Regions from separate parts of the Geodermatophilus sp. SYSU D00698 genome, predicted to be linked through region 1. Evidence: riboswitches for the same ligand, from Rfam matches in the RefSeq annotation. Region 1 holds a riboswitch; the other holds the start of a gene.
What was found. A riboswitch is a leader RNA that binds a small molecule or an ion and turns the genes downstream of it on or off. The one in region 1 is predicted to bind cyclic di-AMP.
Positions count from the first base shown of each region.

Region 2: another riboswitch for cyclic di-AMP. It lies ahead of ACI8AB_RS21125 (transglycosylase family protein); the one in region 1 lies ahead of ACI8AB_RS15375 (hypothetical protein).

Region 1 is NZ_JBJGZD010000016.1:53,957-61,156, reverse strand. Features, by position in the region: gene ACI8AB_RS15405 (bifunctional RNase H/acid phosphatase) at 1-228, shown strand, start outside; gene ACI8AB_RS15400 (dihydrofolate reductase family protein) at 315-905, shown strand; gene nadA (quinolinate synthase NadA) at 1,017-2,048, shown strand; gene ACI8AB_RS15390 (sulfite exporter TauE/SafE family protein) at 2,052-2,804, opposite strand; gene ACI8AB_RS15385 (DoxX family protein) at 2,829-3,188, shown strand; gene ACI8AB_RS15380 (PIG-L deacetylase family protein) at 3,218-3,937, shown strand; gene ACI8AB_RS15375 (hypothetical protein) at 3,984-4,562, opposite strand; cyclic di-AMP (ydaO/yuaA leader) riboswitch at 4,821-4,978, opposite strand; RNA gene rnpB (RNase P RNA component class A) at 5,104-5,515, shown strand; gene ACI8AB_RS15365 (dihydrofolate reductase family protein) at 6,142-6,705, shown strand; gene ACI8AB_RS15360 (YciI family protein) at 6,933-7,200, shown strand, end outside.
Region 2 is NZ_JBJGZD010000032.1:20,576-27,775, reverse strand. Features, by position in the region: gene glgX (glycogen debranching protein GlgX) at 1-344, shown strand, start outside; gene treY (malto-oligosyltrehalose synthase) at 341-2,683, shown strand; cyclic di-AMP (ydaO/yuaA leader) riboswitch at 2,933-3,067, shown strand; gene ACI8AB_RS21125 (transglycosylase family protein) at 3,071-3,670, shown strand; gene treZ (malto-oligosyltrehalose trehalohydrolase) at 3,781-5,532, shown strand; gene ACI8AB_RS21115 (dihydrofolate reductase family protein) at 5,532-6,254, shown strand; gene ACI8AB_RS21110 (ATP-dependent DNA ligase) at 6,378-7,200, shown strand, end outside.

The DNA.
Region 1 (7,200 bases):
CGCGTCGGCCGCGCCCGGGAGCGGCTGCTCGAGCGGCACGCCGGGAGGACGGTGCTCGTGGTCAGCCACGTGACCCCGATCAAGCTGCTGCTCGCCGCGGGCCTCGGCGCCGGCGACGAGGTGGTGCACCGGGTGTTCCTCGAGGCGGCGTCGCTGTCGACGGTGGCGTGGAGCTCCGACGGCCGCACCTCGGTCCGGCTGGTGAACGACACCGCCCACCTGCGCTGAGGACACTCAACCGATGAGTTGACGAACGCCCGCCGGTCTCCCCTGCAGGCGGCTCCGCCCCGGAGCCGGGAGCGAGGAGGTGCGCCATGGGCCGGGTGGTGCTGTTCGCGGCGGTGTCGCTGGACGGGTACGTCGGGCGGGACGACGACATGCCCGGGCCGCTGTTCGACTGGTACGCCAACGGCGACGTCGAGATGACCTTCAGCGACCCGGACCGGCCCTTCCGCGTGACCGCGGAGACGGCGGAGTTCCTCACCGACATGGCGACGTGGGTGGGCGTCATGGTCTGCGGGCGCCGGCTGTTCGACATCACCGACGGCTGGGGCGGCGTGCCCCCCAACGGCGAGCACGTCGTCGTGGTCACCCACCGGCCGGCCGACGACTGGCCGCACCGCGCCACCGCGCCGTTCACCTTCGCGCCCGACGTGCCGGCCGCGATCGGGCGGGCGAGGGAGCTCGCCGGCGACCGGGACGTCACGGTGAGCGCCGGGGACGTCGGCGGGCAGGCGCTGCGCGCGGGCCTGGTCGACCGGGTGGTGCTGGCGCTGGTCCCGGTGGTCCTGGGCTCGGGGCGGCCGTACTTCGGCGCCGGCGGCCCGCCGGAGATCCAGTTCGAGGACCCGGTGGTGGTGCAGGGCAGGCGGGTGACCCACCTGGTCTACGACGTGCGTCGCTGACGCCCCGGAGCGGGAAGTGGGCCGGGCGGCCCGGTGTTGCACCGGACACCCCCGCCGCCGCCCGCCGCGGCGCTCCGGGGACGATGAGCCCCCCGCACTCCGAGGAGCCCCGTGACCGCGACCATCGCGCCCGCCACCCCCACCGTCGCCGGCGACGAGCGCACCCTGTCGGCCGCCGAGTACGAGAACTGGGCGGCAGAGGTCCGCCGGCTCGCCGACGAGCGCGGTGCGGTGGTGCTCGCGCACAACTACCAGGTGCCCGAGATCCAGGACGTCGCCCACTTCACCGGCGACTCCCTCCACCTGTCGCGGGTCGCGGCGCAGACCGACGCCCGCGAGATCGTGTTCTGCGGCGTCCACTTCATGGCCGAGACGGCGAAGATCCTCTCGCCGGACAAGACGGTGCTGCTGCCCGACCACGCCGCCGGCTGCTCCCTGGCCGACTCGATCACCGCCGAGCAGCTGCGCGAGTGGAAGGCCCAGCACCCGGGCGCCGTCGTCGTCAGCTACGTCAACACCACCGCGGCGGTGAAGGCGGAGACCGACGTCTGCTGCACCTCGTCGAACGCCGCCGACGTCATCCGGTCCATCCCCGAGGACCGCGAGGTCCTGTTCTGCCCCGACCAGTTCCTCGGCGCGCACGTCAAGCGCGTGACCGGGCGGTCGAACATCCACGTGTGGGCGGGCGAGTGCCACGTGCACGCGGGCATCAGCCCGGCCGACGTCCGCGCGCAGGTGGCCGCGCACCCGGACGCCGAGATCCTCGTGCACCCCGAGTGCGGCTGCACCACCTCGGTGCTCGACCTGGTCAGCCACGGCGACCTGCCCGCCGACCGCACCCGCGTCCTGTCCACCGGCGGCATGGTCGAGGCCGCGGCGCGGACCTCGTCGGGCCAGGTGCTCGTCGCCACCGAGGTCGGCATCCTGCACCAGCTGCGGGCGCTCAACAGCGGGACGTCGTTCATCCCGATGAACAGCCGCGCGGCCTGCCGCTACATGAAGATGATCACCCCGGCCAAGCTGCTGCACACGCTGCGCACCGGCGAGGGCGCCGTCGACGTCGACCCGGAGACCGCCGCCCGCGCCCGCCGCGCCGTCGAGGCGATGATCGCCATCGGCGAGCCCGGCCGCGGCGGTGAGTGACGCTCAGATCCGCGTGAAGAGGTAGACGGACACCGCGACGCCGAAGACCACGATCAGCACCCGCAGCGGCGTCGCGGGGATGCGGCCGGCCACCCGTGCGCCGAGGAACCCGCCGACCAGGCTGGCCGGCGCCGCGACGGCGACCACCTGCCAGGCCACCGGCCCGAAGACGCCGAACACGACCAGCGTGACCGTCGCCGTCACCGCGGAGAACGCCGACTTCAGCGCGTTGGCCAGCGGCAGCCGGTGCAGTGCCGTCCCGAGCACCCCGACGAGGATGACGCCGAGCGCGCCGCCGAAGTAGCCGCCGTAGACGGTGGCGAGGAACAGCGCGAGGTACAGCCACCACGGGTCGCGGACGGCGCCGTCGTCGCGGTCGCGCAGCCGGCGGGTGAGCAGCGGCTGCACCGCGAGCAGCAGGCTGGCCAGCAGCACGAGCACGGGCACGACGACGTCGAACGCCTCGCTCGGCGTGGTCAGCAGCAGCACGCTGCCGGCGACGCCGCCCAGCGCCGAGACCGCACCGAGCCGCACCAGCCGGTCGCGCTGACCGGCGTACTCGCGGCGGAACCCGGCCATCCCGCCGAGGTAGCCCGGCCACTGCGCCACCGAGTTGGTGACGTTGGCCGCCACGGTGCCCAGGCCCAGCCCGACGAGGGTGGGGAAGAGGATCAGGGACCCGCCGCCGGCGATCGAGTTGACCGCTCCCGCGCCCAGGGCCACCGCGGCCGCGATCAGGAGGTCCGCGGCCGTCACGGGGCGCCAGCCTACGGTCGATGGGTGCGACTCCCCGCCCCGGCGACCTGGCTGGCCGCCGCCCTCGGCGGCTCCGGCGTGCTGCACCTGGTGCGGCCGCGGACGTTCGAGTGGCTGGTGCCACCCGAGCTCGGCGACGCCCGCGCCTGGGTGCTCGGCAGCGGGGTCGCCGAGGTCGGCACCGCCGCGCTGCTGGCCGCGCCGGCGAGCCGCCGGGCCGGGGGACGGGCCGCGGCCGCGCTCCTGGCGTCGTTCGTGCCGGCCCACCTGCACCACCTCCGCGTGGCGCGCGGGCGCCCGGTGGTGCTGGCCGCGGCGGCGGTCCGGCTGCTGCTGCAGGTGCCGATGACCGCCGCGGCGCTCCGGGTGGCCCGGGGGCGCTGAGCGTCAGCGGCCGCGGGCAGACTGCCCGCATGACGGAGGCGTTCCCCGAGGACTGGCAGCGCGCCCTGGTCGTCGCCGCCCACCCCGACGACGTGGAGTACGGCTGCGCGGCCGCCGTCGCGGCGTGGACGGCGGCCGGGCGCGACGTCCGGTACGTGATGGCCACCAGCGGCGAGGCCGGCATCGCCGGGCTGCCGCCGGAGGCCGCCGGGCCGCTGCGCGAGCGCGAGCAGCGGGCCGCGGCCGCGGTGGTCGGCGTGTCGGTGGTCGAGTTCCTCGGCCACCCCGACGGGCGGCTGACCGAGGGGCTGGACCTGCGGCGGGCGGTCGCGGCGGCGATCCGGCGGCACCGCCCCGACCTCGTGGTCACGCTGCACTTCGGCGACACGTGGACGCCGCCGGGCGCCCCGCTCGGCTACTGGAACAGCGCCGACCACCGGGTGCTGGGCCGGGCGGTGGTCGACGCCGTCGGCGACGCGGCCAACGAGTGGATCTTCGCCGAGCTCGCCGACCCGGAGCCCTGGCGCGGGGTGCGCTGGACCGCCGTCTCCACGCCGGTGGGGGTCACGCACACCGTCGACGTGACCGACGTCGTCGACCGGGCGGTGGCCTCGCTGGCCGAGCACCGCCGCTACCTGCAGGCGCTGTCGGCCGACCCGGTCGAGGAGCAGGCCCGGCGACAGGTCGACACGGCGACCCCGGTCGTCGACGGCCGGCGGGTGGCCGGCTTCGCGCTGTACGCCGGCTGAGGCCGGACGCGGCCCCGGGGTGCGCCCGGGGCCGCGTCCGGGCCGGTCAGGGGTTGAAGCTCACGTGGACGTGGTCCATGTGGTTGGCGGTGGGGGACCCGCGGTCCTCCATCGCCCGCCAGCCGGAGCTCCCGATCACGAAGATCCGCTGCTTCCAGATGACGTAGTCGACGCCCATGCGCGCGGCGTTGTCGAGGACGTACTGGGCGACGGCGTTCCCCTTGGCGGAGTCGGCGTAGACCATGAAGTCCGCGGCGAGCTGCTGGGTGGGGGAGTGCCCGGGACGGGTGAGCACGGTGGACACCCCGCACCGCTGCGCGACCTCGGCGACGACGGGGCGGACGTGCGCCGCCCAGGCGCTGTAGGAGGTCGAGGAGGCGGTGGGCGCGCCGCTGAGGTTCGTGGACACCGCCGCGGGGGCGGCGGGTGCGGCCGCGGGGGCGGCGGGGGCCGCTGGCGCGGGCGCCGCGGCTCCTCCCCGGTCCTGGGACCAGCCGTTCGACCCGTCCCGGCGGGGGCCGTCCCAGTCGGCCTGGGCCACCGACTGGCCGCTGAGGCCGAAGGCGACGGCGAGGGCGCCGGCCGTGAGGGTCCGGCGGATCGTGCGCTTGCTGTTCGAGGGCATGACGAGGAGAGCTCCTGACGTCGGTTCCGCGTGGCGCCGTCCGTGGCTCGGCGGTCACCCGTCGCGTGGGGGGACCTGCGGGACGGGCCGGGACGCGGCCGGGCGGCGGGCGGCTGCTGGAGGGCAGGCCGACGCGAGGCCGGTCGTTTCCGGTCCGTGGAGGCGCGGCGACCGGCGGAGGTGGGCGGGTCGCGGCGCTCGTCGCAGAGTGCGGGGCACGCCGGGGCAGGCGCCGTCGGCGCACCCCCTGGTGGATCTCCGTTCTCCTGTGGCCGCCTACCGGGTCAGCTGACGGGTTCGGGCGGGGAACTGCGCCCTACCCCCTCCCGGGTCCGGGAGGTGGGACTCACCCCGGTGGTGCGGTGGGTCCCCGGCTCACGGCCACCGCAGTGGCCGCGACTCGGCGGCACCCGGCTCGGTTCCCCCGGTGGAGGACGTGACGACCGGCCGGACGGAGCCACCGTAGGAGCGTCCGCCGGAGCCCGCAGCGCGGACTGAACAGTTCCGCTGAGGGGGTCCGTAGACTGGTCGGCACGACGGACGAGTCGGCTGGGCGGTCGCGTCGGCGGGGGAGACCCCGTCGCCGAGGAACGTCCGGGCTCCACAGGGCAGGGTGGTCGCTAACGGCGACCCGGGGTGACCCGCGGGACAGTGCCACAGAGAACAGACCGCCAGCAGTCCGCTGCTGGTGAGGGTGAAACGGTGGTGTAAGAGACCACCAGCGCACCGGGTGACCGGTGCGGCTCGGTAAACCCCACCCGGAGCAAGGTCGAGAAGGGACGGTGGCCGGGCGACCGGACACCGTCCTGCGCAGGCGTTCGAGGGCTGCCCGCCCGAGCCTGCGGGTGGACCGCTCGAGCCCGCCGGCAACGGCGGGCCTAGATGGATGACCGCCCATCGGGAGGCCGCGAGGCGCCCGAGGACAGAACCCGGCGTACAGGCCGACTCGTCCGTCGCCCGCCCTGACCTGCGGGTCTGCGGTCAGGGCGCGGCGCCGGTCCGCGCGGGGTCCGCCACTCGGCCGGGAACGGGGTCGACGGCGGCCCTCGGCCGGTCGCCGGAGCCGGGCCAGAGCCGGCTGCAGGCGACGAGCGTCCCGGCGGCGCCGGCGTGCCCGAGCCGGGCCTGGACGGTCGTCACCGACCCCCCCCGTGCCGGGTGAGCAGGCCGGCGTGGAAGGGCCGGAGGCTCTGCCGACCTCCGGGTGGAGACCGAGCCGGGCGGCAAGAGGCCGGAGCAGCGGGCTCGACGTCGTCGCGGGCGTCATGACGTCGGTCGGTCACGGCGATCGTCGGCCGAGGTCGGCTCGCCCTCTTCCCGGCTGCGGGTGCTGACGACGATCGGCTCCGGGATGATCCGGCCCGCGTCACGCGGCCCCTGCGCCCCCGGCATGGACGTCGAGCGGCCGGACGACGAGGCTGCGACCCGTCCCACGGGGCGCTGTGCCGGTCGTCGCCCCTCCTCGTACGCGGCATCCGCTCGGCGCGGTGGTCGGCCGGCCCTCGGTGTGGCCGGACCGGTCAGTTCTCCGTGCCGTGTCGGTCCGTACGCCGAACACCGACCCACGGGAGGCCATGCGATGCGGAGACTGACCTTCGCCATGAACCTGAGCCTGGACGGCTACACCGCCGCGCCCGGCGACGACCTCGGCTGGAGCGTGCCGAGCGACGAGCTGTTCCAGTGGTGGTCCGACCGGGTGGCGGCCACGGGCCTGGCGCTGTACGGGCGCAGACTGTGGGAGACGATGAGCTCCCACTGGCCGACCGCCGACCAGCAGCCCGGCGCCACACCGGCGCACATCGAGTACGCCCGCCGCTGGCGGGACATGCCGAAGGTGGTGTTCTCCTCGACGACCAGCGCGGTCGACGGGAACGCCCGCCTGGTCACCGGCGACGCCGTCACCGAGATCACCCGGCTCAAGGCCGGGGACGGCGGTCCCATGGACGTCGGTGGCGCCACCCTCGCCGCGGCGGCCATGCGGGCCGGGTTGATCGACGAGTACGCGCTCGTCACCCACCCGGTCCTGGTGGGCGGCGGCACGCCGTTCTTCACGGCCCTGGACGACCGGGTGGACCTGGACCTGGTGGAGACCCGGACGTTTCCCGGCGGCGTGCTCCTGACCAGGTACGAGACCAGGCGGTGAACACCCGGCCCCGGATCGGCAGGCCGACTCGTCCGTCGCCCCCCTCCGCCGATCCGCGCACGACCGGGTCGACGGCGTCCGGTCGTCCGGGCCCGGTCGCGGGTGGCTGCCGGTGCGTCGCCGCCAGGCGACCCCACCGACGGGACCCGACCGATGAGTCGCCGCGGCGACCGGGGTCCCTCTCGTGGAGCGGCCGGACGGGCCGCGGCGACCACCCGGGAGGACCCGTGACGCAGTACCTGCTGTCCATGCCGCACGACTCGGCCGAGGAACCGACGATGGCGACGATGGACCCCGCCGAGCTGGAGGCCGCCCTGGCGGCGGCCGGCGCCTTCCTGGAGGAGCTGGCGGCGTCCGGCACGCTGGTCTTCGCCGGTGGGCTGCACCCGCCGTCGACCGCGGTCACCGTCGACCACACCGGGGACGACCTCGCCCTCACCGACGGGCCGTACACGCAGGCGCCGGAGTACCTCGGCGGCTTCTGGGTCGTCGAGG
Region 2 (7,200 bases), on a different contig from region 1:
ACCCGGTGCAGGACGTCGCCTGGTTCACCCCGTCCGGCGAGCTGATGAGCGACGAGGACTGGGACGCGGGCTTCGCCAAGTCGCTGGCCATGTACCTCAACGGCCACGGCATCCGGGAGACCGACGAGCGCGGCGAGGACGTCGTCGACGACTGCTTCTACCTGGCGTTCAACGCCCACCACGAGCCGATCGACTTCACCGTGCCGCCGTCGGAGTACGCCGAGGGCTGGACGGTCGTCGTCGACACCGCGGAGCTGGGCGAGGTGGAGCCGGTGCAGGTGAAGGCCGGCGACGTGGTCACCGTGGCCGCCCGCGCCACCGTCGTGCTGCAGGCGGCCCCGTGAGCCAGGCCGACGACGACCTCGAGCGCCGGCGGGCCACCCCCGCGGCGACCTACCGGCTGCAGGTGACCGCCGAGTTCACCCTCGACGACGCCGCGGCCGTGGCCGGCTACCTCGCCGACCTCGGTGTCACGCACGCCTACTCCTCCCCGCTGCTGCGCTCGGCCGCGGGCAGCACGCACGGCTACGACACCGTCGACCACGCGCACGTCGACGAGCCGCGGGGCGGGCAGGAGGGCTTCGACCGGTTCGTCGCCGCGCTGCACGAGCACGGGCTGGGCCTGGTGCTCGACCTGGTGCCCAACCACATGGGCGTGGCCGACCCGGCCGAGGCGCCGTGGTGGTGGGACGTGCTGCAGCACGGGCGCGACAGCGCGCACGCGTCGGCGTTCGACGTCGACTGGGACTTCGGCGGCGGGCGCATCCGCATCCCGGTGCTGGGGTCGGCCGACGACGTCGAGAAGCTCGAGGTCGTCGACGGCGAGCTCCGCTACTACGACAACCGCTTCCCGATCGCGCCCGGCACCGGCGAGGGCACCCCGCAGGAGGTGCACGACCGGCAGCACTACGAGCTGGTCGACTGGCGGCGCGCGGACGCCGACCTCAACTACCGGCGCTTCTTCGCGATCAACACCCTCGCCGGGCTGCGCGTGGAGGACCCGGAGGTCTTCCGGGCCACCCACGAGCTGGTGCTGCGGCTGGTGGCCGACGGCGCCGTCGACGGGCTGCGCATCGACCACCCCGACGGCCTGGCCGACCCCAAGGGCTACCTGGACCGGCTGGCCGAGGCGTCGGGCGGCCGGTGGACGGTGGTCGAGAAGATCCTCGAGCCCGGCGAGGACCTGCCGGAGAGCTGGCGGGCGGCCGGCACCACCGGCTACGACGCGCTGGCCGAGGTCGACGACGTCCTGGTCGACCCGGCCGGCGAGGCGGCGCTGACCGCGCTGGACACCGAGCTGTCCGGCCGGGCGGTCGACTACGGGCAGCTGGTGCACGACTGCAAGCGCGAGGTGACCGACGGGATCCTCGGCTCGGAGGTCGCCCGGCTGGTGCGCGTGATCGGCGAGCTGCCGGGCGTCGACGTGGAGACGGAGAAGGAGGCGCTGGCCGAGCTGTTGGCCTCCTTCTCCGTCTACCGCACCTACCTGCCCGACGGCCGCGAGCACCTCGACGCCGCCGTGGGCGACGTCCGCGACCGCCGTCCCGACCTGGTCGCCGCGGTCGACGCGCTGCACCCGGTCCTGGCGCAGGCCGGCACCGAGGCGGCCACCCGGTTCGAGCAGACCAGCGGCCCGGTGATGGCCAAGGGCGTCGAGGACAGCGCCTACTACCGGTGGGCGCGGTTCGTGGTGCTCAACGAGGTCGGCGGCGACCCGGCGCGCTTCGGCAGCACCCCGGAGGAGTTCCACGAGGCGCAGGCGCGGCGGCTGGAGCGCAAGCCGGAGTCGATGACGACGCTCACCACGCACGACACCAAGCGCAGCGAGGACACCCGGGCGCGCCTGGCCGTCCTCGCCGAGGTGCCGACGGAGTGGGCGGACCTGGTCCGCGGCTGGCTGTCCCGCCACCCGCTGCCCGACCGGCCGCTGGCGCACCTGGTGTGGCAGAACCTGGTCGGCGCGTGGCCGCTGTCCCGCGAGCGGGCGCACGCCTACGCCGAGAAGGCCGCCCGCGAGGCCGGGCAGTCGACGACGTGGACCGACGTCGACGAGGCGTTCGAGGCGCAGCTGCACGCGATGGTCGACGCCGCCTACGACGACGAGGCCACGAACCGCGAGATCGAGGCCTTCGTCGCGCGGATCGGCCCGGCCGGCCGGTCCAACGGGCTGGCGCAGAAGCTGCTGCAGCTGACGATGCCCGGCGTCCCGGACGTCTACCAGGGCACCGAGCTGTGGGACCACTCGCTCGTCGACCCCGACAACCGCCGCCCGGTCGACTACGACGAGCGGCGCGCGCTGCTGGCCCGGCTCGACGGCGGGGAGGTGCCGGAGGTCGACGACACCGGCGCGGCCAAGCTGCTCGTCGTCTCGCGGGCGCTGCGGCTGCGGCGGGACTCCCCGGAGCTGTTCACCGGCTACACCCCCGTGGCGGCCACCGGGTCCGCCGCGCAGCACGTCGTCGCCTTCGACCGTGGGTCCGGGGAGCAGGGCGGCGCGGTGACCGTGGCGACCCGGCTGCCGGTGGCGCTGGCCGCCACCGGTTGGGGCGACACCGCGCTGACGCTGCCGACCGGCGCGTGGCGCGACGTGCTCACCGGCACGCGGGTCGTCTCCGACGCCGGCGGAGCGCCCGTCGGCGAGCTGCTGGCCCGGCTGCCGGTGGCCCTGCTCGTCCGGGACTGAGACGGAGGTCACGGCGGCGCCTGCCGGCGCCGCCGTGACCTGCGGCCCCTGCCGGCGATCTCGTGCGCGCCGCCCGGCACGGGCCGGGCGACACGCCGTGACGGGTGGTGCCGGTGTGCCGTCTCGTGATGCTCCCGTTACCTTTGCGACCGCACGCGGGCCAACCGACTGCCGCGTGCCGGAGCCGGTCCGCCGAACCCCGTCCGCCGGGCTCCGTTCCTCGAGCACAGCCAGGACGGGGGTGGGGGACCCACTTCGGCGCCTGCACCGCGGTCACGGGGGGACCGGACGCAGCGCCTCGGGGTGAAGCCGCACGCCGTGCGGCCGGGGCACCGATCGCTCCGAACCCGACAGCTCACCTCGCAGGCGGCGGATCGGAGATCCCCCATGCGCACGTCCACGTCCCTGCTCCGCCGTGCCCTCGTGACGACCGGCGTGGCCGCGGCCGCGATCGGCGTCACCGCCGGCCCGGCCTCGGCCGCCGCTCCCAACGACTGGGACGCCGTCGCCCAGTGCGAGTCCAGCGGCAACTGGAGCATCAACACCGGCAACGGCTACTACGGCGGCCTGCAGTTCAGCCAGTCCACCTGGGCGGCCTTCGGCGGCACCGAGTACGCCGCGCGCGCCGACCTGGCCACCAAGGCGCAGCAGATCGCCGTCGCAGAGCGCACCCTCGACGTCCAGGGCCCGGGCGCCTGGCCCACCTGCGGCAAGGGCCTGGACCCGGGCGCCCCGGCGGCGGGCTCGCCGGCCGCCGAGCCCGCCGCCGCGCCCGCGCCGGCCGAGCCGGACACGGCCGCCCGGGCCGGGGAGTCCGCCGCCGGGGCCTCCGGCGGCTCGTACACCGTCCGGTCCGGCGACACGCTGGGCACGATCGCCCGGGACCAGGGCGTCGAGGGCGGCTGGAAGGCCCTCTGGTCGGCCAACAGCGGCACCGTCAGCGACCCGGACGTCATCCACGTCGGGCAGGTCCTGCAGCTGCCGTGACCCGGGGCGGCAGCCGGGGGACCCGCTCCCCCGGCTGCCGCTCGCGGTTGACCGCGCCCGCAGCGGGCAAGAGGGACCGGTCAGCCGCACTACCGCTGGGAGGCCCCCGCATGTCCGCACCCGTCGAGTTCGCCGTCTGGGCGCCCGTGCCCGAGCGTGTGCGCCTGCAGGTCGACGGCACGGTGCACGACATGAGCCGCGACGACGACGGCTGGTGGCGGGCCGAGGTCGAGGCCGGCCCGGAGTCCGACTACGGCTACCTGCTCGGCGACGACGACACGCCCCGCCCCGACCCGCGCTCGCGCCGCCAGCCCGACGGCGTGCACGGCCTGTCCCGCCGGTTCGACCCGTCGGCGTACGCGTGGGGCGACACCGCCTGGACCGGGCGCCCGCTCGCCGGCGGCGTCGTCTACGAGCTGCACGTCGGCACGTTCACGCCCGAGGGCACCCTCGACTCGGCCATCGACCGGCTGGGCCACCTCGCCGACCTCGGCGTCGACTTCGTCGAGCTGCTGCCGGTCAACGGCTTCGACGGCACGCACAACTGGGGCTACGACGGCGTCCTCTGGTACACGGTGCAGGAGAGCTACGGCGGCCCCGCGGCCTACCAGCGGTTCGTCGACGCCTGCCACCAGCGCGGGATCGGCGTCATCCAGGACGTCGTCTACAACCACCTGGGCCCGTCGGGGAACTACCTGCCCCTGTTCATGCCGATCTTCTCGGAGGGCGGCGCGAACACCTGGGGCGAGTCGGTCAACCTGTCCGGGCCGGACTCCGACGAGGTCCGCCGCTACATCCTCGACAACGCCCTGATGTGGCTGCGCGACATGCACGTCGACGGGCTGCGGCTGGACGCCGTCCACGCGCTGGTCGACGAGCGCGCCACACACGTGCTCGAGGAGATGGCGCAGGAGGTCGACCGGCTCTCGGTCGCCGTCGGCCGGCCGCTGACGCTCATCGCCGAGAGCGACCTGAACGACCCCCGGGTGGTCACCCCCCGGGTGGCCGGCGGCACCGGCATCCACGCCCAGTGGAGCGACGACTTCCACCACGCGCTGCACGCGACGCTCACCGGGGAGGGGCAGGGCTACTACGGCGACTTCGCCGAGGCCGGGCTCGCCGGGCTGGCCAAGACCCTCACCGGCGCCTTCTTCCACGACGGCACGTGGTCCAGCTTCCGCCGCCGCTCGCACGGCCGGCCGGTGGACACCGCGCGGCTGCCGGGCTGGAAGTTCCTCGGCTACCTGCAGGACCACGACCAGATCGGCAACCGCGCCATCGGCGACCGCGTCTCGGCGACGCTGTCCCCCGGCCTGCTCGCCGTCGGCGCGACCCTCGTGCTGACCGGTCCGTTCACGCCGATGCTGTTCATGGGCGAGGAGTGGGGGGCCTCGACGCCGTGGCAGTTCTTCACCAGCCACACCGACCCGGACATCGGCCGCGCGACGGCCGAGGGCCGCAAGAACGAGTTCGCCGAGCACGGCTGGGACGCCGACGAGGTGCCCGACCCGCAGGACCCGGAGACCTTCCGCCGCTCGAAGCTGGACTGGTCCGAGCCCTCGCGCGAGCCGCACGCGCGGCTGCTGGAGGTGCACCGGACGCTGCTGGCGCTGCGCCGGCAGCACCCGGACCTGGTCGACCCGGACCTGTCGGCGGTCGAGGTCGGCTGGGACGACGACGACCGCGTGCTCGTGCTGCACCGCGGCGCACTGCGGGTGGTGGTCAACCTGTCCGGACAGGCGCAGCAGGTGGAGCTGGACCGGCCGGCCACCGGGGTGCTGTTCGCGACCGCCGACGAGCCGTCCGTGGACGGCGCGACGGTGACGGTCCCGGCCGAGAGCGCGGCCGTCGTCACCACCTGATGCGCCGGCTGCTCCCCTCCCCCGGCGGGGCGGACCTGACCGACGACGACCTGGCCGACGCCTACGCCCTGCCGCCGGGGCGCTCGTTCCGCGTCGACTTCGTCGCCTCGCTGGACGGCGCGGTCACCGTGGACGGCGTGAGCGCCGGGCTCGGCTCGCCCGGTGACCGGCGGGTGTTCTCGACGCTGCGCGCGCTGGCCGACGTCGTCCTGGTCGGGCACGGGACGGCGGCCGGCGAGGGCTACCGCCCGGTGGCGGCGGGCTCGCCGGTCGGGCGGCGGCGCGCCGCGCTCGGCCGGCCGCCGGAGCTGCCGATCGCGGTGGTGTCGCGCCGGGCCTCGCTCGCGCCGGGGGACCGGCTGGCCCGGCCCCCGACGCTGCTGGTGACGTGCGCCGCGGCCGACGCCGGCCGCCGGGCCGCGCTGGCCGACGCCGGGGTGGACGTGCTGGTGTGCGGGGACGGCGACGTGGACCTGCCGCTCGCGGTCGACCGGCTCGCCGGGCGCGGGTTCGAGCAGGTGCTGTGCGAGGGCGGGCCGGCGCTGCTGTCGGCGGCGCTGGACGCCGGCGTCGTCGACGAGCTGGACCTCACCGTCTCCCCCGCGCTGGTCGGCGGCCAGGCGCGGCTGCTAGACCGGGCGCTGCGCGACGTCGTCCGCCCGCGGCTGGTGCAGGTGCTCGAGGAGGACGGCGTCCTGTTCACCCGCTACGCGGTGGACTGAGTCCCGACCGCGTGCGCGGACGCCGCGTTCCGGCTCTCCGATGCGGCGCCGGCGCACACCGCCGCCACCCGTCCGGTCGACGGTGGTCTGCCGGTGCGGGAGGCCGCTGGTTGACTGACCTGCATGGACCTGCCCGTGCTCCCGCCGGTCAAGCCGATGCTGGCCAAGGCCACGACGAAGCTCCCGACCGGGGACGGGCTGTTCTACGAGCCCAAGTGGGACGGCTTCCGCTGCATCGTCTTCCGCGACGGTGACGAGGTGGAGCTCGGCAGCCGCAACGAGCGCCCGCTGACCCGCTACTTCCCCGAGGTGGTGGCCGCGGTCAGGGAGGCCCTGCCCGAGCGCTGCGTCGTCGACGGCGAGATCGTCGTGCCGCAGGGCGACCGGCTGCACTTCGAGTCGCTGCTGCAGCGCATCCACCCCGCCAAGTCGCGGGTGGACCTGCTCGCCGAGCAGACGCCGGCGCACTTCGTCGCCTTCGACCTGCTGGCCCTCGGGGACGAGTCGCTGATGGAGACGCCGTTCGCGCAGCGCCGGCAGCGGCTGCGCGAGGTGCTGGACCGCCGGCACGAGCGGGTGCACGTCACCGCGGTCACCCGGGACGCCGCGATCGCGCAGCGCTGGTTCGACGAGTTCGAGGGCGCGGGCCTCGACGGCGTCGTCGCCAAGGACGCCGACCTGCCCTACGGCCCCGACCAGCGGCTGATGACCAAGGTGAAGCACGTGCGCACCGCCGACTGCGTGGTCGCCGGGTTCCGCTGGCACAAGAGCGGGCCGGTCGTGGGCTCGCTGCTGCTCGGCCTCTACGACGACGGCGGGCTGCAGCACGTCGGCGTCGCGGCGTCGTTCCCCATGGCGCGGCGGGCCGAGCTGGTCGAGGAGCTGGCGCCCTACCGGGCCCAGGCACTCGACGGGCACCCGTGGCAGGACTGGGCGAACGCCGAGG